3 regions of the Blastococcus sp. SYSU DS0510 genome follow, and region 2 is predicted to be linked to each of the others. Evidence: riboswitches for the same ligand, from Rfam matches in the RefSeq annotation. Region 2 holds a riboswitch; each other region holds the start of a gene.

Region 1 (4,620 bases), on a different contig from region 2:
TCCTTGCCGACCTTGTCCATCGCCTCGGCGATGAGCTCACCGATGGCGGGGTCGGCGGCGGAGATCGACGCGGTCGCGGCGATCTGCTCCTTGGTCTCGACGTCCTTGGCGGTGGCGAGGAGGTACTCGCTGACCGAGGCGACGGCGGCCTCGATGCCCTTCTTCAGGGCCATCGGGTTGGCGCCGGCGGCGACGTTGCGCAGACCCTCGCGGACGAGCGCCTGGGCCAGCACGGTGGCGGTGGTGGTGCCGTCACCCGCGACGTCGTCGGTCTTCTTGGCGACCTCCTTGACGAGCTCGGCCCCGATCTTCTCCCAGGGGTCCTCGAGCTCGATCTCCTTGGCGATGCTCACACCATCGTTGGTGATGGTGGGCGCGCCCCACTTCTTCTCCAGGACGACGTTCCGGCCACGGGGGCCGAGCGTCACCTTGACGGCGTCGGCGAGGGTGTTCATCCCTCGCTCGAGGCCGCGGCGTGCCTCTTCGTTGAACGCGATCATCTTGGCCATGTGGTGATGTCCTCCGAGCGTGGATCGCTGCACGGCCGGTTGGTGCCCGCGACGGACGACACCAGTGGCGTGGACGCTCCTTCGGTCCACCGACCGGTGCCTCACCGTTCCGACCTGATTGGCACTCAAAGGGTACGAGTGCCAGAACCGAGTCTGGCACTCGACCCCGGCGGGTGCAAGGACGGACGGAGGCCCGGCCCCCTCGAGGGGGACCGGGCCTCCGGTGCTGTGGGTGTCTCAGGCGCTGCGGACGGCGTCGGCCTGCGGACCCTTCGAGCCCTGGACGACCTCGAACTCGACGCGCTGCCCCTCGTCGAGGCTCTTGTACCCGTCCATCTGGATGGCCGAGTAGTGGACGAAGACGTCCTGGCCGCCGTCGACGGCGATGAAGCCGAAGCCCTTCTCGGCGTTGAACCACTTCACGGTGCCCTGTGCCACGTGTGCTCCCACGTTTCGTGCGTGCGGACGGCCCCTCTGGATCGGGGGACCGGGCCTAGCTCTTCCGCCCGCATATCACGAACATGGAACTGGAACCGCGCGAGAAGGTACATCAGCACCCACCGGGTGCACGTGGTTCTCCGCCGCTGTGTTGCCGGATCGGGCGACGCGGATCAGCCGATGAGGCCGGCGGCCCGCACCGACTTCAACGACGGCTCCACCCGGTGGGTAGGGCCGACGACCGGCTCGAGCGGGTCGAGGGTCTTGAGCCCCTCGCCGGTGTTGAGGACGACGGTCTCCTTGGCCGGGTCGAGCTGCCCGCCCTCGACGAGCTTGCGCAGGACCGCGACGGTCACGCCGCCGGCGGTCTCGGCGAAGACGCCGGTGGTGCGGGCGAGGTCTCGGATGCCCTGCACGATCTCGTCGTCACCGACGCGGGCCACCGCACCCCCGGTGCGCCGGATGGCGTCCAGGGCGTAGGGGCCGTCGGCGGGGTTGCCGATGTTCAGGGATTTGGCGATCCCGGTCGGCTTCACCGGCTTGACGACGTCCCACCCGTTGTCGAACGCGGTGGCGATCGGGTCGCACCCGGCCGACTGGGCGCCGAAGATCGTCCACTCGGAGGCCTCGACGATGCCGGCCGCGGTCAGCTCGCGGAAGGCCTTGTCGACCTTGGTCAGCAGCGAGCCGGACGCCATGGGGATGACGACCTGGGCGGGGATGCGCCAGCCGAGCTGCTCGGCGATCTCGTAGCCCATCGTCTTGGAGCCCTCGGCGTAGTAGGGCCGGACGTTCTGGTTGACGAACGCGGTGTCCTCGAACTCGTCCGTCTCGCCGAGCTCGCTGGTCAGCCGGTTGACGTCGTCGTAGGAGCCGTCGACGGCGACCAGCGTCTGGCCGTAGACCGCGGACTGGACCACCTTGCCGGGCTCGAGGTCGCTCGGGATGAAGACGAACGACGGCAGGCCGACGCGGGCGGCGTGCGCGGCCACCGAGTTGGCCAGGTTGCCGGTGGAGGCGGCGGCGATCTTCGTGTAGCCCAGCCCCTTGGCGGCGGTCGCGGCCAGGCTGACCACGCGGTCCTTGAAGGAGTGGGTGGGGTTGGCGGAGTCGTCCTTCACCCAGAGGCCGCCGGTGAGCCCGAGCTCGGCGGCGAGCCGGTCGGCGCGGACCAGCGGGGTCATGCCGGGGTCGAGCGTGACCCGGTCGGCCGGGTGCTGGCCCACCGGGAGCAGGGCCACGTAGCGCCAGATGTTCTGCGGCCCGGCCTCGATCTGCTCGCGGGTGACGGCCTTCATCAGCTCGGGGTCGTAGTCGACCTCCAGCGGGCCGAAGCACTCGGCGCAGGCGTGCTGGGCGATGAGGCCGAACGTGGCGCCGCAGTTGCGGCAGACCAGCCCGCGGGCCGGACAGGGCGGCACCGGGCCGCCTGCGCTGGAGTCGGCCTGGGCGGAACCGGGAGCGGTGAGGGTCATGCGACGACTACCTCCTCATCTTCCCCGCTGCGGGCCGTCGAGCCGCGCGGGACGGAATTGGCACCTCCCGCCCGTCGCGCGGAGCGCTGCAGGCGGCGGTTGCCGGGGCTTCATCGGGCCGTGTCCCTCTGCCCCTCTGGATGAGTGAACGGCGTGGACTCTACCTCCCACCCCTGGTGCAGAACCGGAGCGGCTCCGGCGCACGGACCCCGTGGCGGACGGCGCCCGACGGCCGGACAGGATGGCCTGGTGAGCGCGCGCGTCGTCTACACCGACCTCGACGGCACGATGGTGGGGCCGCGGGGCTCCTTCTGGCACACGGAGGGGCGGGAGCTGACCGACGGGCCGGCCGGCGCGCTGCTCGAGCTGCACCGCGCCGGGGTGGCGTTGGTGCTGGTCAGCGGCCGCACCTACGAGCAGGTGGTGGAGGCCGCGCGCATCTTCGCGGCCGACGGCGCGATCGCCGAACTGGGCGCCACCATCGGCTGGGGCTCGGGCCGGAACACGCACCGGCTCCGCGGCGCGCTGCCCCCGCAGTACGGCGACCGGACGCCGATGGAGGTCATGGCCGAGCTCGGGATCGTCGAGGACCTGTTCGCCGAGCACCCCGGCCGGATCGAGTGGCACGCGCCGTGGCACGCCACCCACGCCGCGGACGCGCTCCTGCGCGGCCGGCTGGACCCGCTCGCCGTCGACGCCTGGCTGGCCGAGCGGGGGGCGGGCTGGCTGACGCTCAAGGACAACGGCGCGATCCAGCGGGCCTCCTGGATGGGGCTGGATGCCGACGCCGGGCCCCCGCGGGTCTACCACCTGATGCCGCGCGGCATCTCCAAGGGCGCGGCGATCGCCTGGGACCTGGAGCGGCGCGGCCTCTCCCCCGCCGACGCCGTGGCCATCGGGGACAGCGTCAGCGACCTGGAGATGGCGCCCGCGGTGGGCCGGTTGTGGATCACCGCGAACGGCGCCGCCGCCGACGGCATGGCAGACGCGCTGGCCGCCGTCCCGAACGCCTCGGTCACCGCAGCCGCGATGGGCGAGGGCTGGGCCCAGGCCGTGCGGCAGAGCCTGTGACGCCTCGTCGTGCCGAGTGGGCCCCGGAGGGGTCCCCGCAGGCGCGACGCAGCGGCTCCACGCCGGCCGGGACGGCACCTGGCCGCGGTGCCGCCCGGCAGGGCGACAGCTACGACGTGACGTCGCGGCGGGCGAAGTGCCGGAAGCCCAGTGCGGTGAAGACGGCGATGTAGACCAGCGACTGGATGACGCCGCGGAACAGGTCGCCGTCGTCGACCGGCGTCTGCAGCAGGTCGGTCCAGGCGAACTCCTCCGCCGTCGGGAACCAGTCGCGGATCGAGCCCAGCTGCTCCACCTGGTCGAGGATCGCGAAGACGACCATGGTGAACACCGCGCCGCCGACCGCGGCCAGCGGCGCGTCGGTGATGGTGGAGAACCAGAACGCCAGCGCGCCCACGACGAGCAGGTGGACGGCGAGGTAGCCGAGCATCCCGGCCAGCCGGAGCATGCCCTCGCCCTGGTCGATCCCCACGCCGACGGGCGTCGTGATGTCGCCGAAGCCGAAGGCGATGCCCCCGGCGACCACCGCCACCGCCGCGAGCGTGAGCAGCGCGGCGACGGACTGCACCAGCGCGGCCAGCCACTTCTGCCGGAGCAGCCGCATCCGCGGGACCGGGGTGGCCAGCGCGTACCGCAGCGACCCCCACTGCGCCTCCACGGCCACGGTGTCACCGAAGAAGAGCGCGTAGACCACGACGAGGAAGAAGCCCGTGGTCGCGAACAGCACGAACAGGGTGAAGTTCAGGCCGCTCGCCGTCGCGACGTCCACCAGGTTGATCCGGGTGTTCTCCGCCGCCTCCTCGCTGGCGCCCAGCTGCAGCGCGGCGATGAGCACCAGCGGCAGCGCGACCATCAGCGCGAAGACGCCGAGGGTGCGCCGCCGCTTGAACTGCCGGCGCAGCTCGACCGACAACCGCAGCGTGCGCTCGGGCCGGTAGCCGGCGACCGCGCCGGTCGGCTGCACGTGCTGTGTCATGGCTCGACTCCGGCCTCGATCCGCTCCTCGGTCGCTGGTGCTCCCCGCGATGCCCGCTCGACCGTCGTCCTCGCGGGTGCCCGTCGTCATGACTCCCCCACCAGCGCCAGGAAGGCGTCCTCGAGCCGGCGTCGCGGCGTGAACTGCTCGA
Region 2 (4,113 bases):
AGTTGCCGTTGATGACCGCGATGTCCACGTCGGCCAGCGACCGGGGCACCTGCGCGGCCTCGACCTCGGAGATCTCGAGGCTCTTCGGGTTGCCCTCGATGTCCAGCGAGGTCGGCGCGGCGTCGCCGGTGTCGGCGAGGGTGATCAGGCCGTTGGCCTCGAGGAGCCGCAGCGCCCGCGCGGCGTTGGTCGGGTCGTTCGGGATCGCCACGGTGGCGCCGTCGGGCAGGTCGGCGAGGTCGGTCAGCGTGCTCGAGTAGATGCCGAGCGGCTCGATGTGCACCGGCTCCAGCGCCTGGAAGTCGTAGCCGGCGCTGGCCTCCTGCGCCTCCAGGTACGGGATGGTCTGGAAGTAGTTGGCGTCCAGGGAGCCGTCGTCCAGGGCGACGTTGGGCTGCACGTAGTCGGTGAACTCGACGATCTCCAGGTCCAGGCCGGCGTCCTCGGCGAGGTTCTCGTCGATGTAGCGCAGGATCTCCGCGTGCGGGACCGGGGAAGCGCCGACCCGCAGCGGCTCGTCGGCCGCGGAGAGCTCGGCGTCGCCGCCGCAGGCGGCGAGCAGGGCCGTCATCGCCGAGGCGGCGAGCAGGGCGGGAAAGCGGGTGCGCATGGTGGTGGTTCTCCTCGGGAGTGGGGTGCGACGGCGGCCGGGTGGCCGCCGTGGAGGTCGGGTCAGGCGTGCGCGAGCGAGCGCGCCCAGCGGTCGCCGGCCCACTGGAGGGCCTGGACGATGACCAGCAGGAGGACGACGGTCGCGAGGGTGATGTCGGTGCGGAACTGCTGGTAGCCGAAGCGGATGGCGAAGTCGCCCAGCCCGCCACCACCGACCGCACCGGCCATGGCCGAGTAGCTGATCAGCGCGACGACGGTGATCGTCACGCCGGCGACCAGCGACGGCCGGGCCTCCGGCAGCAGCACGGTGCGGACGACGTCGCGCCGGCGGGCACCCATGGACAGCGCCGCCTCGACCTTGCCCTCCGCGACCTCGCGCAGGCTGGTCTCCACCAGCCGGGCGAGGAACGGGACGGCGCCGATGGTCAGCGGCACGATCGCCGCGGTGGAGCCGATCGTCGTCCCGACGATGCCGCGGGTGACCGGGGCGACGAGGACCAGCAGGATGATGAACGGCAGCGCGCGGCCGAGGTTCACGACCAGGCCGACGAGCCGGTGCAGCAGCGGCCGCGGGGCCAGCCCGCCCGGCGCGGTGACGGTGAGCAGCACGCCCAGCGGGACCCCGAGCAGCACGGTGACCAGCGCCGCGACGCCGACCATGTAGAGGGTCTCCCAGGTCGCGTCCAGCAGCTGCGGCCAGATGCGGTTCCAGTCGCTCACCGGGCCACCTCGGCGGACGCGGCCACGCGCTCGACCAGGACGCCGCCGGCCCGCAGCCGGTGCACGGCGTCGTCGAGGCCCGCCATCCCCCCGCTGACCCGCAGGAGCAGCCGGCCGTAGCGGCCACCGGCGACGGTCTCCACCGATCCGCCGGCGATCTCGACGGCCAGGTCGAGCTCCCCGATCAACGTCCGGAGGACGACGGTCTCCGGGGTCCGGTCGGTGACGGTCACCCGCAGCAGGGCGCCGTCGTGCCCGGCACCGGCGTCCGCGACCGGTGCCGGGAGCAGGGCATCGCCCAGCGGGGAGCCCGGCCGGGTGAGGACGTCGGCCAGCCGGCCGCCGTCGACCACCCGCCCCCGGTCGAGGAGCACGGCGCTGTCGCACACGGCCTTGACGACGGACATCTCGTGCGTGATCAGGAGGACCGTGAGTCCGAGCTCGTCCCGCACCCGGCGCAGCAGCTCCAGGACGCCGGTGGTGCTGGCCTGGTCCAACGCGGACGTGGCCTCGTCGCAGAGCAGCACGTTCGGGCGGACGGCGAGCGCGCGGGCGATCGCCACGCGCTGCTTCTGGCCGCCGGAGAGCTGGGCGGGGCGGGCGTCGGCGCGGTCGCCGAGCCCCACGAGGTCGAGCAGCTCGCCGGCCCGCCGTCTGCGCTCCGTCCGGCCCACGCCCGAGAGCTCCAGCGGGTGCTCCACGTTGCCCGCCGCGGTGCGCGAGTCGAGCAGCTCGAAGTGCTGGAAGACCATCCCGATGGAGCGCCGCGCCTGCCGGACCTGCTCGTCGGGCAGCTCGGTGAGCACCTGCCCGTCGACGGTCACCGAGCCCGACGTGGGCCGCTCCAGCAGGTTGACCAGGCGCACCAGCGTGCTCTTGCCCGAGCCGCTGGGGCCGACGACGCCGGCGAACTCGCCCCGGGCCACGGACAGGCTGACGCCGTCGACGGCGACGACCTCGCCCGCCCGCCCGCGGGCGGGGAAGACCTTGCGGACGTCCTTCAGTTCGATCACGGGATGCGGTCCTCGGCGATTGAGCAGGCACGGGCGGGCGGCGACGCCGGCGACGGCGTGGCGGCCCGCGGTGCGTGGCGGTGGGGGCTGCACGCCCGCCGTCGAGCAGGGCGGGCGTCGCTAGGAGGCGGGAGGCCTCAGCGGCACATGGCTGTGCCGGTGCGGCACAGGTCGACGTGCCGGCGGGCCCACGAGAGCAGCTCGTACCGCATGGTGTTCCTCCATCGGTCCTGGCAGTAGCACCCGCGCCCGCCGATGCGGGGGGTTGCTGCGACGTCGACGAGCCAGGTCTCTCAGCCGCTCCGGATGGTTGCGGCAGCGAGTCTACGGACCTGATCCGGGCGTTTCCCCTCCGCGACCTGCGACGTCACTCACACAGCGCACTCGCAGCCGCTGTTCAGCCGGGTCGCGGGTCGGCGGCCGAACGTGGTCCCCCACCACGACGAGCCCGACCCAGGAGAGCCCATGCCCCCGTTGCCGACCGGCTCCACCCCCAGCTTCGAGGGGCGCCCGCTGCCCCGGCCGGACGAGGAGGTGGTCGACCAGGGGCTGGGCTTCGACCTGGGCACGCTGCTCAGCCGCCGGCGGCTGCTGGCCGTGCTGCGTCTCGGCGCGGCGGGCGCCGGCCTGGCCGCCTGCGGCGCCGGCTCCTCCGCGGCCACCGGTGCCTCGTCGACGACGGGCGCCACCACGGCGTCCGGGGAGATCCCCGACGAGACCGCGGGCCCCTACCCCGGGGACGGGTCCAACGGGCCGGACGTGCTCGAGCAGAGCGGCATCGTGAGCAGCGACATCCGGTCCAGCCTCGGCGGGTCCAGCGGCACCGCCGAGGGGGTGCCGATGACGCTGGAGCTGGTGGTCCGGGACCTGGCGAACGGGGGCGTGCCCTTCACCGGCGTCGCCGTCTACGTGTGGCACTGCGACCGCGACGGCGGCTACTCGATGTACTCCGACGGGATCACCGACCAGAACTACCTGCGCGGCGTGCAGGTAGCCGACGCCGACGGTCGGGTGCGGTTCACCAGCATCGTCCCGGCCTGCTACCCCGGGCGGTGGCCGCACGTCCACTTCGAGGTCTACCCGGACGAGGGCAGCGTCACCGACGCGGCCAACGCGATCGCCACCTCGCAGGTGGCGCTGCCCAAGGACCTCTGCGACGCCGTCTACGCCACCAGCGGCTACGAGAGCTCGGTGCGCACCTTGGCGCAGGTGACGCTCACCGGCGACGGGGGCTTCGGTGACGACGGCGGCGGGAGCCAGCTGGCCACCGTCACCGGCGACGTCGCGAGCGACTACACGGTGACCCTGCCGGTCGGCGTCGACACCACCACCGCGCCGACCGGCGGCGGGACGGGCGGGCGACCTGGCGGGGCACCGCCGAACCGGCCGTCCTGAGGGACGCAGGGCCGTCCGCCTCTTCCCCGGGAAGTGGGCGGCTCCTAGCGTCGCATCAGGACTCGGAAGCCGCTGCGCTGCCGGCTCGGGTTCCACTCCTACGTCCGGCGGCAACCGGACGAGGGGCGCCCCTCGAGCCCGGACGACAGGATCTGCCGGGGCTGCGGGAAGCGCACCGGCACCCCCTTCGGCAACGTGCCGGGCGCCGTTCTCGGCTGAGATGCCCTCCTCCGATGTAGAGGCGCGGCTTCACGACGGGTCCGGCGTACGGGAGTGCGGACGTCGTGCGGTCTCCTCGAGCCTCGGTGCCGCCTGACACCTGCGTGAGACGACGAACCGCGGTCAAGCCCGCTGGCGTGGTGTGTGACGGCTA
Region 3 (4,620 bases), on a different contig from region 2:
GCAGCGCGTCGACCGCCGCCGTCTCGACCAGGAAGCCGTCGTGCCCGTAGGGCGAGCCGATGAGCCGCAGCGGCACGCCCAGCGCGTCGGCCACCCGCTGCTGCTGCTCCGGTGGGTACAGCCGGTCGCTGTCCACGCCGGCGACCAGGGCGCGGGCGGTCACGCCGGCCAGCGCCGCCTCCACACCGCCGCGGCCCCGGCCGACGTCCCAGCTGTTCATGGCCTCGGTGAGCACCACGTAGCTCCCGGCGTCGAACCGGCGGGTCAGCTTGGCCCCGTGGTGCTGCAGGTAGGAGGTGACGGCGAAGCGGCCGTCCTCCTGCAGGCGCGCGCCGAAACGCGCCTCGAGCTCCGCGGCGCTGCGGTAGGTGAGGTGGGCGATCCGGCGGGCGACGTCGAGGCCGTCCACCGGCGGGTCGTCCAGCGGGTAGTCCCCGCCGCGCCAGCGGGGGTCGGCGCGCACGGCCGCCTGCTGGGTGGTCTGCGTGCCGATCTGGTCGGCCGAGGCGACGGCGGTGGAGGCGAGGAAGAACAGCCCCGCCACCCGCCCGGGGAACCGGACCGCCCACTCCAGCGCCCGCATGCCGCCCATCGAGCCGCCGGCGACGGCGGCGAAGCGCCGGACGCCCAGCGCGTCGGCGAGCGCCGCCTCGGCCCGGACCTGGTCGCCGACGGTGATCTCCGGGAAGCGCGAGCCCCACGCTCGCCCGTCGGGCGCGGGTGACGACGGCCCGGTCGTCCCCTGGCAGCCGCCCAGGACGTTCGCGCAGACGACGAAGAACCGGTCGGTGTCCAGCGCGGCGCCCGGGCCCACGACGCCGCCCCACCAGCCGGGCGTCGGGTGCCCCGGCCCGCGGTCGCCGACGACGTGGCTGTCGCCGGTGAGCGCGTGCTCGACCAGCACGGCGTTGCCGCCGTCCGGGGCGAGGGTCCCCCAGGTCTCGTAGGCGATCCGCACGCCGGGCAGGCTGCCGCCGCGCTCCAGCTCGAACGGGGCGGGCAGGTCGAGGAAGCGCCGGCCGCCCGCCGGATCCCCCTCGGCCCACCCGCCCACGTCAGGCGGACTTGGCGGCGCGGAAGCCGGCCTCGAGATCGGCGAGGATGTCCTCGATGCCCTCCAGGCCCACGGCGAGGCGCACCAGGCCCGGCGTGACGCCGGTGGTCAGCTGCTCCTCGGGGGTGAGCTGGGAGTGCGTCGTCGAGGCCGGGTGGATCACCAGGCTGCGCACGTCGCCGATGTTGGCGACGTGGCTGTGCAGCTCCAGGGCCTCGACGAACCGCTTGCCGGCCTCCACGCCGCCGTGCAGCTCGAAGGTCAGGACGGCGCCGGCACCCTTCGGCGCGTACTTCTGCTGCGCGGCGTGCCACGGCGAGGACGGCAGCCCCGGGTAGTTCACCCGCTCGACGGCGTCGTGGGCCTCGAGGAACTCGGCCACCCGCTGCGCGTTCTGCACGTGCCGCTCCATGCGCAGGGAGAGCGTCTCGATGCCCTGCACCACCAGGAAGGCGTTGAAGGGGGAGACCGCGGGCCCCAGGTCGCGCAGCAGCTGCACCCGCGCCTTCAGCGCGAACGCCGGTGCACCGAGGTCGGCGTAGACGACGCCGTGGTACGTCGGGTCGGCGGTGGTGAACATCGGGTGCCGGCCGCCGGTCCAGTCGAACGACCCGCCGTCGACGATGAGCCCGGCGATGACGGTGCCGTGGCCGCCGAGGTACTTGGTGGCCGAGTGGACGACGATGTCGGCGCCGAACTCCAGCGGCCGGACCAGGTAGGGCGTCGCGATGGTGTTGTCGACGATGAGCGGGACCCCGTTGCGGTGGGCGACGCCGGCGACGGTCTCGATGTCGAGGATGTCGCCCTTCGGGTTGCCGATCGACTCGGCGAAGAACGCCCGGGTGTTCTCCTGCACGAGGGACTGCCAGTTCTCCGGGTCGTCGGGGTTCTCGACGAAGGAGACGGTGATGCCCATCTTCGGCAGCGAGTGGTGCAGCAGGTTGTAGGTGCCGCCGTACAGGGACGCCGACGCGACGAGGTGGTCGCCGGCCTCGGCGAGGTTGAGGATGGCTAGGGTCTCCGCGGCCTGGCCGGAGGCGACGGCGAGCGCGGCGACGCCGCCCTCCAGCGACGCGACGCGCTGCTCCAGCGCATCCTGCGTCGGGTTCATGATCCGCGTGTAGATGTTGCCCATCTCGGCCAGCGCGAAGAGGTCCGCCGCGTGCTGGGTGTCGCGGAACTGGTAGGCGGTGGTCGCGTAGATCGGCAGCGCGCGGGCGCCGGTCGTGGGGTCGGGGCTCGTGCCGGCGTGGATCTGCCGGGTCTCGAAGCTCCAGCTCTGCGGGTCGGTCATGCGCCGTCTCCTTCGCTCGCGGGAGATCCCGCGGCGCACGGGAGCTCCGTCCTTGCCGGGGGCGGGGCGCCGACCGGCCGGCTCTTCCCCTGGAGCACCTCAGACGGAGTTGAGGTTGCCGGGCAGCCAGCCAGGTGCTTCGCGCTGCCTCTCAGGAGCCGACGTGATCCTAGGACGCCCCGCCGGGCGACGCACACCCGCCCGGACGCGGGCAGCGATGTCCCACGTGAAACAGCGGCCCACGGTCCTAGGAACCGGGCGCGGTCTCCTCGCCCGTGCCGCCGGTCGGCGCGGGAGCGGTCGTCTCCGGCGCCGTGGTGGTCGTGCCCGGCGCGGTGGTGGTGGGCGCGGAGGGCGAGGTGGTCGGCTCGGGCTGCTGCGTCGTCGTCTCCGGCTCCTCGGTGGGCTCCGTCTGCTCGGTCTGCGCCGGCTCGGTCGTGCCCGTCGGCTGGGTCGGCTCGGTGACCGCCGTCTCCCCGGTCGCGGGCGCGCCCTGGGCCGGGGGCTTGACGTTCAGCCAGAGGGCGAAGACCGCCACGAAGAGGATGGCGAGCACGACGGTGGAGGTGCGGGCGCGGCCCAGGTGCCGGGGGATCGCCGCCCACCAGCCGTGCCGCGGCGCCGGCGACGGCGAGTCGGTGGGCGAGCCCGGCGCGGCGGCGGGGGCGGTGCTCACGGTGGGCTCCTCGGAGGCGCGGGCGGCCGGGTCGCGGCGCTCGTCGGGTGTCTTCACCGGACCCCCTCCTGGACGGCCGTCGCGCCGTCCTGCGCCAGGGGCGCCGCCGTGGGCGGCGGTACCTGCATGCCCTGGCTGCGGAACGCCTGCACGATGCGGGCGCGCAGGTCCCGGCCCACCTCGAACTGCTTGCCGGGCAGCGTGCGGGCGACCACCCGGACGTTCACCTCGTCCAACCCGAGGGTCTCCACGCCCATCACGGTGGGCGGGTCGAGCAGCAGCGGCCGCATGGCCGGGTCGCGGAACGCCTCCCGGCCCACCCCGCGCAGGACCTCGTTGGCCCGGTTCACGTCGACGGTGGTCGGCAGGGGGACGTCGACGACGGCGCGTGCCCAGTCGCGGGACAGGTTGATGACCTTGACGATCTGGCCGTTGGGGATGGTCACGACCTCGCCGTCGGGCGAGCGCATGCGGGTGACCCGCAGCGTGACGTCCTCGACCGTGCCGTTCGCGGGGTCGCCCCCGCCGACCACCTGGATCGAGACGACGTCCCCGAACCCGTACTGGCGCTCGGTGATGATGAAGAACCCGGCCAGCACGTCACCGACGATGCGCTGCGCGCCGAAGCCCAGGCCGACGCCGAGCACGGTCGCCGGCGCGACGAGGCCGGTCACCGGGATGCCGAGGCGGTCGAGGATGAAGAAGACCGAGATCGAGTAGATGAGCACGACCAGGGCCCAGGTGAGCACCTGGGTCAGCGAGTGGCGGTGCTTGGCGGCCTCCGACCGGACGAGCGCGTCGCCGCCGGTGGAGTTCCGGTCGATCCGGTCGGTGATCTTGTCGCCGACCCAGCCGACGAAGCGGGCGAGCAGCACCGACCCGAGCCCGATGAGCACGACCTCGAGACCGCGCCCGGCCAGCCAGTCCAGCACGTCTCTCAACGCGTCCACGTGGCGGCACTCCGTTCGTCGGGGGAAGCGACCCTCCCACCATGCTCACCGCCGGACGACGATGCCAGCCCGACCCGCCGGGTCGCGCGTCCGGAACGGCCGGGCAGGCCGCTGACCTGCGGCGGAGTGGCTGCGGAGAGATGACTCACGCCGGGCTCACCGCGGCTCGACGAACAGCGACTGGCTGGACCGGCCGATCGCGCCGTCGGCGTCGAACAGGACGGCGAAGCACTGCGCCGCCCCGGCGCCGCCGTGCACGGTCGTGGCGTCCATCCCCAGCCACTCACCGCGCGGCGGCCGGTGCAGGGCCACGGTGAGGTCGACGTTGGCGAACGTCGCCCGGGTCCAGTCGAGCGTCGCCGAGATGCCGCTCGCGGCGTCGGTCATCACGAGCAGGTGCTGCAGCGGCGTCATCGGCTCCCCGGCCACGAGGGCGCACTCCGGCCGGGTCCACGCCGTCGCCGGCCCCGGCCCGTTGAAGGTGCCGGCGGCGAACCGCCAGTCGAGCGCCCGGTGGTAGGCCACCTCGCTGCTGAAGAACGCCGCACGCTCGGCGCGGCTCCCCTCCGGCCCGGCCGGTGCCGGGTGCGGCTGCTCGGTCTCCGCCGCGGCGTCGTCCCGGCAGCGCATCCGCCAGGCCGACAGC

Evidence for each region. Region 2 has a riboswitch for S-adenosylmethionine ahead of ACI79P_RS21630 (putative leader peptide). Riboswitches for the same ligand answer to the same signal wherever they lie in the genome.
Region 1: another riboswitch for S-adenosylmethionine. It lies ahead of thrC (threonine synthase); the one in region 2 lies ahead of ACI79P_RS21630 (putative leader peptide).
Region 3: another riboswitch for S-adenosylmethionine. It lies ahead of ACI79P_RS07220 (bifunctional o-acetylhomoserine/o-acetylserine sulfhydrylase); the one in region 2 lies ahead of ACI79P_RS21630 (putative leader peptide).

What each region holds. Positions count from the first base shown of each region.
Region 1 covers NZ_JBJHAC010000002.1:261,974-266,593, forward strand. The annotation lists gene groL (chaperonin GroEL) at 1-509, opposite strand, end outside; gene ACI79P_RS02835 (cold-shock protein) at 747-947, opposite strand; gene thrC (threonine synthase) at 1,121-2,422, opposite strand; SAM riboswitch class I at 2,435-2,569, opposite strand; gene ACI79P_RS02845 (HAD family hydrolase) at 2,672-3,493, shown strand; gene ACI79P_RS02850 (ABC transporter permease) at 3,603-4,469, opposite strand; gene ACI79P_RS02855 (alpha/beta fold hydrolase) at 4,556-4,620, opposite strand, start outside.
Region 2 covers NZ_JBJHAC010000051.1:94-4,206, reverse strand. The annotation lists gene ACI79P_RS21645 (MetQ/NlpA family ABC transporter substrate-binding protein) at 1-610, opposite strand, end outside; gene ACI79P_RS21640 (methionine ABC transporter permease) at 673-1,332, opposite strand; gene ACI79P_RS21635 (methionine ABC transporter ATP-binding protein) at 1,329-2,345, opposite strand; gene ACI79P_RS21630 (putative leader peptide) at 2,483-2,557, opposite strand; SAM riboswitch class I at 2,564-2,658, opposite strand; gene ACI79P_RS21625 (dioxygenase family protein) at 2,811-3,740, shown strand.
Region 3 covers NZ_JBJHAC010000006.1:140,531-145,150, forward strand. The annotation lists gene metX (homoserine O-acetyltransferase MetX) at 1-1,054, opposite strand, end outside; gene ACI79P_RS07220 (bifunctional o-acetylhomoserine/o-acetylserine sulfhydrylase) at 1,056-2,348, opposite strand; SAM riboswitch class IV at 2,392-2,507, opposite strand; gene ACI79P_RS07225 (hypothetical protein) at 2,596-3,081, opposite strand; gene ACI79P_RS07230 (mechanosensitive ion channel family protein) at 3,078-3,974, opposite strand; gene ACI79P_RS07235 (thioesterase family protein) at 4,131-4,620, opposite strand, start outside.